Regions from separate parts of the Halomonas sp. IOP_6 genome, predicted to be linked through region 3. Evidence: predicted binding sites of a transcription regulator. Region 3 holds the regulator's gene; each other region holds the start of a gene.

Region 1 (4,241 bases), on a different contig from region 3:
TGTTTTTAGTGCAGTAGTAGCAAGTATCCTCTCTACACCTGTATTAGCGAGCTTAGGCAATACAACACAGAATCTTCCCTTACTAGAAAGAGGCGTATCTTCTACACAGATGCTTGCCCAGGGGCAACCTAAGCGTTTCAATATTAACATTGAACAAGCGACTACACTGAAAGTAGTGAGTGAGCACTTTCCAGGATTTACCAGCACTGGCAACCGCATTTCAGCTGTTCTTTATAATGAGGCGGGACAGCAGGTAGCAGAAGCTTCCAGCCCACGGGGGCGCTTCGAACTTGTTCGTCAGCTGCAACCGGGTAATTATCAGCTTGAGGTAACAGGAAGATCAAGGGGAGGCAGTGATGATAACAGTTATTATGAACTACATGTCGCCTATTGATATCCTTTAGTCTTGACACGAATTAAGAAGGTCAGCCATGAGCTGACCTTTTTTATGAAAAACTAGTATCTCGGCAAACAAATTCAGCTTTAATTCAGGAATTTTCGCTAACTTTATAGTGCCGCAATCGGCGTAAAAACAAGACAATTCATAAAGAGGTGTCATCATGTGGAATAACAAGAAGATTCCCTTGGTCAGCATGACGGTTATGGCCTTGGCAATCGGCTCGACGTATGTTTCGGCCCTGGAAACCCAAGTGGGAGAGACCACCGTGGGGCTTTATGGCTACGCCAGGCTGAACATGGCTTACAACTTCGATCCGGGATGCCGGATCAGCTAACGAAGGTTACTTTGCTGAAGTCGCAGGATCGGAAGATGAGAGGGATGTCGGGGATCAGTTTCAAGTCACCGCGACACAAAGCCGCATCGGCTTTCGGACCAGTACGCCTGTCGAGGGGAGCACGCTGAAGCTTTCAGTCATCTTGTCTTGGTTCATGTTATCTAACCATCGCGCTATCACCTGGAGTTCTTGGGTCCGCAAGTGAAGACGTCGCCTTTGAGTGGCGAGTGGTACTGGTTCATTAAACTCTACGGTGCCTTGATCCGCCCAAGATAATATTTGTTTGATCTCTGGAAGACTAACGCCCAGCGAACGCAGGCAGTCGATAAAACTTAGGCGCCCCAAGGACTCTATAGAGGTTCATAACGGTGACAACGACCCACTCCAGCGCTCGCGCTTATGGTTGCAAACAGGAGAGTACATATGTCCGTTTGGCTTGTAGATCGTTGACCTGCTCGTGCACATGGGCCTTAGGTGAACGTAAACCTGCTGACTTCGCGATAAGAGATTGACGCGTTTACAGAGCAGGAACATGTCGATACGATTTCCCAGGGATATCTGGGCTATGAACGTATTGGCGGCTATGAAGAGCTTCATGAGCACCTGGGAGTTAGCGTTTCAGACCCTAATGCGACCACCTATCGCCCTGTGCTGGCAATTTTTGCCACTGCGTTACTCATCGATTTTTCTGCCAGTTGGGAGGTTCAGTGCATAATATTCACTGCACGCGTGCTAGAGTATGCCGTAGCCACAGCGATCATACCCCCGGGTCTGCAAAAGCTGCAGGGCGTAGCGAGCTTTAGCGCCATGTTTCTCAACTATGACCTGCACGCCCAGCGCCAAGTCCCCTTCAGTTACGTTTACCTTCACGCCTAGATACTTCCGAAGCTACTAATTGCTGGCCGATACGCTTATCTGGCTGGCTGCGCCACTGGCGCTATTCGTTGGCACCGTGTGACAGGTTCTGTCTTTAAAGCGATATACCTCGATAAACGTGAGCTCAAGTGCGCCTGTGTCGGCAACAGTAATACCCATTAAGCTTTGTATCGCTCACCGAAAACCTAATGATGATGGGAATGAGGCTATGGATACCGCTTGGGTAATTATCGCCTACTTTTTGCGAGGCGCTTGATCAGGATCATATTTCCCTCCGATGCTGTTCAGGTTGCGTTCAGACAAATCATCCATGCTGTTATTGGGGTTATTTATTTGATTTTTCCCAAACCAACGGCCTTAACTGCTGTTGGCTCTTTGGGCGAGTTACTGAGGTGATTATGAGTAACAGTACAAGTAGTCGTTTGCTGATGTTGTGGGTGCCACTTGCTGGGTTTGTCATTTGGGCGGGATACCTGATTGGAACCGAGCACCGTCTCCACCTATTTCAGTTCTTACCTTTCCTCTTTTTGGCAGCATGCCCACTGATGCATATTTTCATGCATAAACACCACGGCGGTCATAAGGACAAAATAGACAAGGACTGAACCACTCTATATATACATGTACGCGCCTGGGAGAAAGACCATGAAAACGACACAACAAGAGCACCGCTTGGGTGTTTCCAAAAACACACTGGTGACTCGGAATTTAAAAATCAAGCCTAGTAAATCCAAACGCATTGAAGAAGCGCTGTCAGATATCGACCGACTCTATGGAATGGATAAGGTGGTCTACAACGAGAAAAACCGAAATATCAGCCTTGCTTACGATGCGCTGAGGCTCTGCATCGATGACGTTGAAAAAATTCTCAAGCTCCATGACATACAGGTCAGCGCTGATCGGTGGAACCGCTTTAAGAAGGAGTATTACCGTTTCGTCGATCAGAACGTTAAAGACAACGCTAAACAGGAACCTTGGAGCTGTCATTAATAGTCATAACGGTTACATGACACAACCAGGAGCAAGACTAGCTAGTTTAGGGTAAGAGCTGCTTGCCTGTGGCCTCGCAAAATCAGACCTTCCGTTAGTCATTTGCCATGTGGCTGCACATAGGTTCTATTTTTAATTTATATAGCATCAAAAAACACCGCACAGGAGTCCTCGGCAGTTATTGCTGCTGTGGTTGCCGTTAATACAAGGAGTCGCTTTCATGGTTGGGCAGGATAGAACGCCACAATATAAAGAAAACAGTCTTTCGTTGGTCGGTGCCGTTGCATTAGGCACCGGCGTGATGATTGGGGCCGGTATTTTTGCGCTAACCGGCCAAATGGCCGAAATGACTGGTCGGCTATTTCCTCTAGCCTTTCTGGCCGCTGCCGTCATTGTCTCTTTCAGCGCTTATTCTTACGTTAAAATGTCCAATACCTTCCCATCAGCAGGTGGGATTGGCATGTATTTACAGAAAGCGTATGGCCCGACGCTTCCCACCGCCTTTCATGCCCTCCTGATGTATTTTTCCATGGTGATCGCACAGAGTTTTTTGGCGAGAACGTTTGGTTCCTACACGCTTGAGTTGTTTGACCTGGGGGATCGTTCACTATTTGTGCCCCTACTCGGGGTTGGTTTACTGCTAATAGCCTTTTTGATCAATTTATCCGCCAACCGCTTGATCGAGACCGTCGCCTCGGTGCTCGGATTTATCAAAATAGGTGGCATTATAGTGTTTGGTATTGTCGGCGTGTTTATTGCCGACTCCATCGAAATGGGTGCTGGCAACGATGCACCTACGCCTACGATAACGGGCTTTTTAGGTGCTACGGCGCTCGGCATACTGGCATTTAAAGGCTTCACGACGATTACCAATAGTGGTTCGGAGCTTAAAGATCCTAAGCGGAATCTTGGCAAAGCTATCACGATCTCGATTGCGCTATGCGTGGTGATCTATGCCCTTGTCGGTTTTGCCGTTGCCAGCAACCTATCTTTGCCTGAAATTATCGAAACCCAAGACTACTCCCTGGCCGCCGCTGCCCGTCCCGCACTGGGTGAAGCGGCAGTTGCGTTTACCGTCATTCTCGCCATGTTGGCAACGGCGGGCGGTATCATCGCCAGCGTCTTTGCCGTTTCACGCATGCTCGCCATGCTGACAGAAATGAAGCTGGTTCCTCACCGCCATTTCCACATGCCCGGCAGTGTACAAAAGCATACACTGGTGTACACTATCGTATTTGGCTTAGTGCTCACCGCTTTTTTTGACCTGAGCCGCATCGCAGCATTAGGCATCATTTTCTACCTGATCATGGATATGGCCATCCACTGGGGTGTGCTTCGTCATCTCAAGGACAGAGTGGGGGCTAATCCTGTTATTCCTAGCATTGCCATACTACTAGATGCTGTCGTGTTAATCGGCTTTTTATGGGTAAAAGCCATCTCGGATCCCATGGTGCTCATCGTTGCTGGCGTAGTAATGGCTACTCTTTTACTCGGCGAATGGATTTTCCTATCCAAACGCGACGCTTCAAACGATAGCGAGCACTCTCACACTCATTAACGTTAATAGCGTTATAGGAGGTACCAAATGGACGTTAGAACCTTTGGTGAATTGATCGATTGGACCCGTCAGTTACACGAGCA
Region 2 (4,241 bases), on a different contig from region 3:
ACACATCATCAAACAGCAGGGCGTCGCAGTTTGACGGCGTTAGCCGCCGATGGGCCAGCCCGGGCCGACAGACAATCACCTGGCGCAGAGTTCCGGTTTCAGAGTGCACTCCAAGAGTTTGTTCCGACATGACAAAATTCCTTTTAACCAGTGTTCAAAACAGTGTCCCGATGCTGATAATCACGCTGATAAACACGGTCAGAATAAGCAGCAAAGGCCAGATAAAGGCGAGCCAGCGATCGTAGGACACCCGCCCGATGGCAAGTCCGCCAACCACCACCGCAAAGGTGGGGTTGATTAGATTGACCAGCCCGTTGGCAGCCTGGAAAGCCGTCACTACCAGATCGCGCCCCACATTGGCGAAATCCGCCAGCGGTGCCAGAATCGGCATGGATAGGACGGCCAGCCCGGAGGAAGACGGCACGAAGAAACTCATGCCGACCTCAATCCAGAACATGAGGTTGATAAACGCCAGCTCCGGCAGACCACCCAGCGAGGTTTCTGCGCTGTGCAGAATGGTATCGGCAATCATACCCTGCTCCATGATCACCACGATGCCACGGGCGAGGCCCACCACCAGTGCAACTCCGAGTAAATCCCGAGCGCCATCGACGAAACTACCGGTCAATTTCTTTTCGCCCAGCCGGGCAATGAGGCCAATCACAATGGCAGCACCAAAGAACAGAGCTCCCATACGCGCCATCCACCAGCCCTGGGAGGAGACGCCCCAAATCATGATGACAAAAGTCAGTCCGAAGATAATCAGCGCAATGATCTGAGTCCGGGTCAGGCTTGCGCTATGGCTCTCTTCATCGTGCCCTTGCAGAAACAGTTGACGGTGGGCGTCCCACTGCTTGGCCACCACCGAGCGTGAGGAGTCGGCTTTGACACGGTGGGCATAGCGCATGACATAACCGATGCAGATCAGCAGGCCACCAATCAGCAGGATAAAACGCAGCACGATACCATCGGTAAACGGTATGCCTGCGGCGTTAGCCGCGATAACGGTGGCAAAGGGATTGATGGTGGAGCCCAGTACACCGATCCCGGCGCCGAGCAGAATAATGGCAACACCAGTAACAGTGTCGTATCCAGCCACCAGCATCACCGGTATCAGGATGGCGTAGAAGGCGAGTGTTTCCTCCGCCATACCATAAGTCGTTCCACCCAGGGCGAACAGTGTCATCAAGATAGGGATTACCCAGATTTCGTGGCCCTGCAAATGTCTCATGGCACTGCGAATACCGGTATCGATGGCGCCGGTTGCGTTCATTACCCCCAGAAAGCCCCCCAGGAACAAAACGAACAGCGCCACATCAATGGCATTGGCCACGTAACTGTCCGGATCGTAGAACCCGGCGGTGGGAGCCAGCATAACCTCGACCGCGCCCTGGGGATTGGGGTCAACGGTTTGATAGGTGCCGGGCACGGCCACTTCGCGCCCGACCTCCTCATTCATGACACGATCATATTGTCCGGCCGGAATAATCCAGGTCAAAGCAGCGACGACAATGATCAGGCCGAAGAGGATGGTATAGGCAGTCGGGAACCGCGAGGCGAGATCACTTTCCGATACAGGCGTTGACTTATCATCCTTAGCCATGGTGCGTCTCCTTTCGTCAACTTCACACTCAAAGCCTTTCTGAGCTTCTAAACAACTCGGCAGTCAGCGGCATTGCCCAGCTCAAATCTGCTTGAAAAAGATAGTTCACCGACCGCACTTGTACGAGGAGTTTCAATCAGCGCAGCACCGTTAGTTGATCGAGATCAATATCGGCGTATCAGTTGCCTCATCATTTCAATAAACGTCTTCAAGGTATCGTCCTTGGGACTTTAGCGTTGCAACGTCAATAGCTAACGGCCTGAGAATATCTTCCAGAGCCTGCTTAACCCCAGCAGCCATCCCTCTGCCACCACAAACCAGAATCTGAGCGCCAGCATCGACCATGCGACGCACCGCTATCTGATCCTGTCTAAGCTTATCCTGAACGTAAACTCGCTGATCAGACTGAGAGAATGCCGTACTGAGCCCGGTCAAACGGCGGTCGTTGAGATAATTACCCAGTTCGGGTTGATAGAGAAAATCCGATTCTGCATTGCGCCCACCCCAATATAGATACATCGGATTGCGGGCGGTATTACGGCGAATAAACCCCGCCAGCGGGCCAATCCCAGCCCCCGCCCCAATCAAGATAGTCGCATGACTCCCCATCGCTGGTCGAAATTCGGGATTATGACGAATAAAGCCATTGATAGAGTCCCCCGATTTAAGCCCGTGAAGATAACCAGAACACAAGCCGCCGGGCTGTCTGCGGACACATATCTCCAGTAGCCCGTCTGAATCAGAAGATGCCAAAGAATAGAACCGAGCGGTCTGCCCATTAGGAGGTATAACGCCAAGCAGATCGCCAGCTTCAAATAGCGGTAGCGAGCTTTTTCGCGAGAGAAACGTCGACCACCGACCCTGCTTCGCGCCTGTCGCTTTGAAACGCATGATACTGGTCGGCGCCTGAACAGCCAGCCCATAATCCGCGCGCTCTACCAATTCCAGCGTTACCGTCGCTGGTGGCAATGGCTCATAGGTAAGCGTAAATGGAACGCCTATCTGCTCGCTGATTCTGTCGCCCCATTCACTGAATTGCGCAGCATTGCACCGATCAATCCGTTCGAGGGAATATAAGCGTGCCAGCCCTTTTTTATCCAGCGCGACATCCACATCCACAGCAAACTGACAAAATTTCGGGAACTGGCGGTCGCCAAAACCCAACACCGCGTATTTCAGCGCTTTCTTATCCTCGAAATCATTAAGCTTGGTCATAAACCGCTGTGCTGTCCCAGGTGCATCGCCGTCACCATAGGTCGACGTCAGCACAAACAGCATGGACGCCTGTGGATAGTGATCAGCCAATGCGTTCATCTCGCTGCAATGCACCTGAAAACCTGCTTTTTTCAGGCTCGCCTGAAGCTCACGGGCAAAGCCCCAGGTGGTGTTACCTTCAGAGCCGACGAGAATAATGATATCCGCCTGAGCAACATCGGCGTTATCCAGCATCAGCCCTGATGACCGCCGCCGTTGCCACCAGATGCTCACCCCAGTCAATGAAAGCACCGGTACGGTAAGCGCCGACGCACCCAGTATTAGGCCCAACCACCACAGCCCCTCACCGGTATGCAGACTGACCATCCATTGTTGGAACACGCTACCCTTAGAGCGCGGCTGATACTTCAGCAGCTCGCCACTCGCCTGATCGACAAACCCAGCTCCCTTTCGGGTCGTTAGAGAATAGACATCCTGGATGTCACCCTGATAAGGAAACACCAATTCGTGCAGATCACTGAGGTCAACATTCTTGAGGGCATTCAGGCTTGCCACCGGTGCTGGCTGCCCGCCCGAGACCTCAGCCGGAAAGATGGGCTCGGCCTCAATAGGTTCGGGCAATAGACCAAAACGCTGTGCTGACATATAGCTGCCAGTCAATGCCGACAACAGCAACCCAAGAACGGCAAATCGCGCCAGTTCAGCGTGAATACGTGTGCCACCGGAACCGGTTAATGGCTTTAACAGTCCCTTCCAGCCACCGCTACGCCGAACCAGTAGCAAAACTCCCGATATACACAGCAGTACCATCACCGCGGCCATGATTCCAGCCAGCATTCGCCCGGCGTTATCAAGCAGAAGCGAACGATGCAGATCCTTCATCCAGATAAAAAACACCGAAGGCTCAAAGGGTGCAATGCCCTCTCCGGTCAACGGGCTAACTAGGTCTGCTCCAGGCTGGCCATCGCGGTAGTAATAGACGATCACCTCACCAGACGCGCCACGCACGATCTGCTCGGTTCCCGGGTAATGGGTCACCACCCGCCCTGCCAGTTCAGCCACGCTCACTTCACCAGCAGCAGGAATCATTACTGCAGCGCGATCCATCGCAGGTGCTAGTGCCAGAATTGCTCCCGAAATGGTCAGCACCGTAAGAATCAATGCGACAAGCAGACCAGGGAGTCCATGCAGCCGTCGTAACATAGCGCTATCTCCTGCTCACACTTGTCAAAGGTCATATTGAAACGATTGAATATAACCACGCCCTGCCTGCGGTTGTCCGGCGCTTTCGCTGGTTAGCGGCACGGCGATGTCGTCACGATGATCGCGCATATCTTCAACGGCAGTATCAATCCGTATCTCGTAGCCACTGTCGATCAATGCATCATCTAGATCTAGGTTGATTTTCAGAGTGCGCCCACTG
Region 3 (4,241 bases):
CGGCATTATGAGCGCGCTGACCTTTGCCGTACCGCCTAGCATGCGACACCCTGCCCGCATGGGTGGGCTGCTGATTAGCTATAACGCCGGACGCATTCTCAGCTATATGGTGGCGGGTGCCATTGTTGCTGCACTTGGCACACTTATCTCACTTTCTCCGTCTGCACGTGTTGCATTGCAGGCTTTCGCCGCATTGATGCTCATCTTAATGGCGCTCTATATCGCCAACTGGTGGAAAGGACTGCTGAAAGTAGAAGCGGTGGGAAGGCACCTTTGGCGATATATTGAGCCAGTGGGAAGACGCCTGATGCCTGTCGTGCGACTTCCTCAAGCCTTCGCCCTAGGGACACTGTGGGGCTGGCTACCCTGTGGGCTGGTTTACTCCATGCTAGCCTGGAGCTTAGCGATTGCAGACCCACTCGATGGCGCGCTTCTAATGGGGGCTTTTGGCCTGGGTACACTCCCTGCTCTGCTGGCAACAGGACTTGCAGCACAGCAGTTAAGCCATTTAATTCGCCACCCTGCCACTCGCAGCGTCGCCGCACTGTCGATTATAAGTTTCGCCCTTTGGCAGCTATGGACGCTTATTCCTCTAACAGCGCATTAGTCAGACCCTCCTATAGTTTGATATAGCTCAACGCATTCCAAGTGACACCGACGTAGCATGCCGAGAGAACACTGAGCGACGGCGCTCAGTCACTCCTTTTGTTTACTTCTCACTTCGGAGCGCTCGCCATGCCCGTTCATGCCACTGCTGCCTTCTCACCTACCAACACTGATGTGTCTGGGGCTAATGCCTGGAATGAAACGCTGCTGCGTCGCTATGACAAAAGTGGCCCACGTTACACGTCCTACCCGACAGCTCTAGCGTTTCATGAGCAGTTTAGTGCCGATGACTTTACTCAGGCGCTAGCGCGCAGTAACGAGAGCCACCGCCCGCTATCACTGTATGTACATGTACCCTTTTGTCGAAGAATTTGCTTCTACTGCGCTTGCAATAAAATCGCAACGAAGAATACCGCCCTTGCAGAACCTTACCTTTCTCGGCTAGATCGAGAAATGGTGCTCACTGCCCGCCATTTAGACATTTCACGCCCGGTGCAACAGTTACACTGGGGTGGTGGTACGCCCACATTTCTAACCTTGGCACAGATGGGGGACCTAATTGACCGCCTAGATGCCCGTTTTGGTTTATCTAGCTCAGCCGATCGCGATTACGCTATTGAAATAGATCCTCGTGAAGCAGATGTATTTACGTTGCGCCATCTACAGTCTCTCGGCTTTAATCGACTAAGCCTTGGCGTGCAGGATTTAAATCCGCAGGTACAAAAAGCCATCAACCGAGTACAACCCCGGGTACTCACCGAAACGTTGATGGAAGAAGCACACCGTCTTGGTTTTCGCTCACTCAATCTTGATTTAATTTATGGGCTGCCATTTCAAACCGAAAAAAGCTTTGCTGAGACGCTAAGTCAAGTCATCGAACTCAACCCTGCACGGCTGTCCGTATTTAATTATGCGCACATGCCCACCCGCTTTGCGCCACAACGACGCATTAACGAAACGGACCTCCCCAGCGCTGATGAAAAGCTGGCTATTTTGCATACCACCATAGAAATGCTGACTAACGCAGGCTATGTGCATATTGGCATGGATCACTTTGCACGACCTGACGATAGCCTAGCGATTGCACAGCGCAACGGCACCTTACAACGCAATTTCCAGGGCTACTCTAGCCATGCACAGTGCGATTTAGTTGGCTTAGGCGTATCCGCTATATCACGGGTTGACGACGTTTACGCACAAAACCCGACTCAGCTTGACCAATATGAAGCAGCCTTAGATCAAGGTAAGCTGGCAACCGTCAAAGGATTAAGGTTAAATAAGGACGACCTAATACGAAGAGACGTGATTGAACGGCTAATGTGCGACATGCACATTGATCTAGCGGCAGTTGGAAAGCGTTGGCACATCGATGCTAATGACTATTTCTCCACCGCAATTGAGCAATTGAAGACAGCTGAGCAAGACGGCTTAATCACTCGCCATCAGCAAGTTATTAGCGCCACCCCCACTGGACGGCTACTGATTCGCCATTTGGCGATGGCCTTTGATGCTCGCCTAGCTGATCAGCCTACTCAGCGCTACTCTAAGATTGTATAAGCTTCTTGAGACGTCTTGCCTCTGGGCCTATGATGGCTAACGAGAAAGGGAGAATGATATGCCACACCCCGCCAGCCAACGACGCTCACTGCTGCAAGAGGCGCGCTGCCAGACCTGTAGCCTAAGCTCGCTGTGTCTACCGCTTGCCTTAGAGCTTGAGGACATGAGCCAGTTTGATGCCATCATTCGCCGCCGCGCACCACTCAAAAAAGGCGAGCCCCTATTTCGTCAGGGTGATCACTTCACTAGTGTGTATGCCGTCCGCTCAGGCAGCCTGAAACAGGTGACCAGCGAAGGGAACGGCAATGATCAGTTGACAAATTTCTACCTTCCCAGCGAACTAGTGGGATTGGACGGAATTGACGAAGAGCACTACCCCGGTAGCGTCATTGCACTGGAAACCACTACGGTGTGTGAAATCCCATTTGACCGTTTGGACCTGCTTTCCGAAGAACTGCCCGAACTACGTGGCCAGCTTTATCGGAGCATGAGCAAAGAATTGCGAGATGACCGGCGTATGATGCGCTTGCTATCGCGCAAAACGGCCGATCAGCGACTAGCCAGCTTTTTAGTCACCCTTTCAGACCGTTTTCGTCGACGTGGATACTCGCCTTATAGCTTCAGACTCTCCATGTCCCGCGCCGACATCGGCAATTACTTAGGCTTGGCGGTAGAAACGGTCAGCCGTATTCTTAGCCGCTTTCAACAGCAAGAGGTGGTGGCTGTTTCCGGTCGCGAGGTTAATATTTTAGATATGCGGCGCCTCATCACGCTAGCTGAAGAGGAAGAACAGTCGGCTAGTCCACGCTAAGCGCCTGAATACGCCCTTCCATCAACGCCGCTTGTTTGGCTTCAAGGCCAGCAAAGTCAAATAAACGGCGGTCTGCTAGCTGGGAAGGCGCTACATTGGTCACCGCTTTAAACATGCTTTCTAGACGTCCTGGGTGTTTTTTATCCCACTCAGCCAACATATCTTTGACAACTTGACGCTGGAGATTGGGCTGAGAGCCACATAAGTTGCAGGGAATAATAGGGAATTCCATTAGTCGAGAAAACTCTCCAATATCAGCCTCTTTGCAGTAGGCAAGGGGGCGAATGACAATATTCTTGCCATCGTCAGATAAAAGTTTGGGAGGCATTGCTTTCAAAGTGCCACCAAAGAACATGTTAAGAAATAACGTTTCTAAAATATCTTCACGATGATGCCCTAGGGCAATTTTCGTTGCCCCAATTTCCTCGGCAAACCCATAGAGCGAGCCACGTCTTAGTCGTGAGCAGAGCGCGCAGGTCGTTTTTCCTTCTGGGGTTTTCTCTTTCACCACCGAGTAGGTGTCACGCTCTAGAATGTGGTATTCAACACCCACTTTATCTAGGTACTGGGGCAGCACATGCTCCGGGAAGCCTGGCTGTTTTTGATCCATATTGACAGCGACCAGAGAGAAGTTAACAGGCGCGTTGCGCTGCAGGTTAAGCAGTATCTCCAGCATCGTATAGCTATCTTTGCCGCCAGACAGGCACACCATCACCTTGTCACCTTCACCAATCATTTGATAATCAATGATGGCGTTGCCAACCTCTCGCCGTAAGCGCTTTTGTAGCTTATTAAATTCACGCTTTTGTTTAGCGGCGTGATGCTCGGATGGTGTCTGTGCGCTATTAACAGCAGGGCTGTCAACAGAAACAGTATCAGGCGCTGCGGGGTCAAAATAGTTAGGTTGTAGCATGGTGTAGGCACTGCCGATGGTAGAAGAAGCAGCGGGCATTCTAACAAGACTCACCACGTCCACCCAAGATAAACCCGTGGATTCATCCCATGAGGGTAGTAACGACTACCCTTGCTGGGCGATCTCGCGCTGCAAACGCAGATATAAAAGCGCGCTTGCGGTTGCATCCCCCAGCACTCCCATCCATTGAAGAGCGGGTATTTGCCAACGAGCGAGCGCTTCGGTTAGGCGGCCGCTCGTCTCACACTGTGGATGTAAGCGACGCAGCTGACGATAGTGTAGCTTTCCAACATCGACCTGGGCATTGGGCAAACCAAATCCCAACCCGGCTTTAAACAAAAGATTTAGGTGTTC

Evidence for each region. Region 3 encodes FNR, which switches genes on or off when oxygen is low (the NO sensors DNR and NnrR bind a similar motif). Its sites were predicted from a motif close to TTGATNTANATCAA; they were not measured.
Region 1: a site for FNR is predicted at 1,863-1,876, ahead of K7H08_RS18070 (DUF2933 domain-containing protein). Genes of this name have one in related genera too.
Region 2: a site for FNR is predicted at 1,758-1,771, ahead of K7H08_RS03250 (YfcC family protein). Genes of this name have one in related genera too.

Annotation. Positions count from the first base shown of each region.
Region 1 is NZ_JAIRBO010000016.1:26,244-30,484, forward strand. Features, by position in the region: gene K7H08_RS18055 (hypothetical protein) at 1-394, shown strand, start outside; gene K7H08_RS18060 (hypothetical protein) at 561-734, shown strand; gene K7H08_RS18065 (MerR family DNA-binding protein) at 795-1,079, opposite strand; gene K7H08_RS18070 (DUF2933 domain-containing protein) at 2,039-2,215, shown strand; gene K7H08_RS18075 (hypothetical protein) at 2,256-2,600, shown strand; gene K7H08_RS18080 (APC family permease) at 2,821-4,158, shown strand; gene K7H08_RS18085 (hypothetical protein) at 4,186-4,241, shown strand, end outside.
Region 2 is NZ_JAIRBO010000001.1:685,753-689,993, forward strand. Features, by position in the region: gene K7H08_RS03245 (arginine deiminase) at 1-130, opposite strand, end outside; gene K7H08_RS03250 (YfcC family protein) at 155-1,603, opposite strand; gene K7H08_RS03255 (PepSY domain-containing protein) at 1,799-4,021, opposite strand; gene K7H08_RS03260 (DUF2271 domain-containing protein) at 4,046-4,241, opposite strand, start outside.
Region 3 is NZ_JAIRBO010000003.1:454,092-458,332, forward strand. Features, by position in the region: gene K7H08_RS08280 (sulfite exporter TauE/SafE family protein) at 1-607, shown strand, start outside; gene hemN (oxygen-independent coproporphyrinogen III oxidase) at 736-2,163, shown strand; gene fnr (fumarate/nitrate reduction transcriptional regulator Fnr) at 2,222-2,974, shown strand; gene ttcA (tRNA 2-thiocytidine(32) synthetase TtcA) at 2,961-3,926, opposite strand; gene K7H08_RS08300 (DNA polymerase III subunit epsilon) at 3,993-4,241, opposite strand, start outside.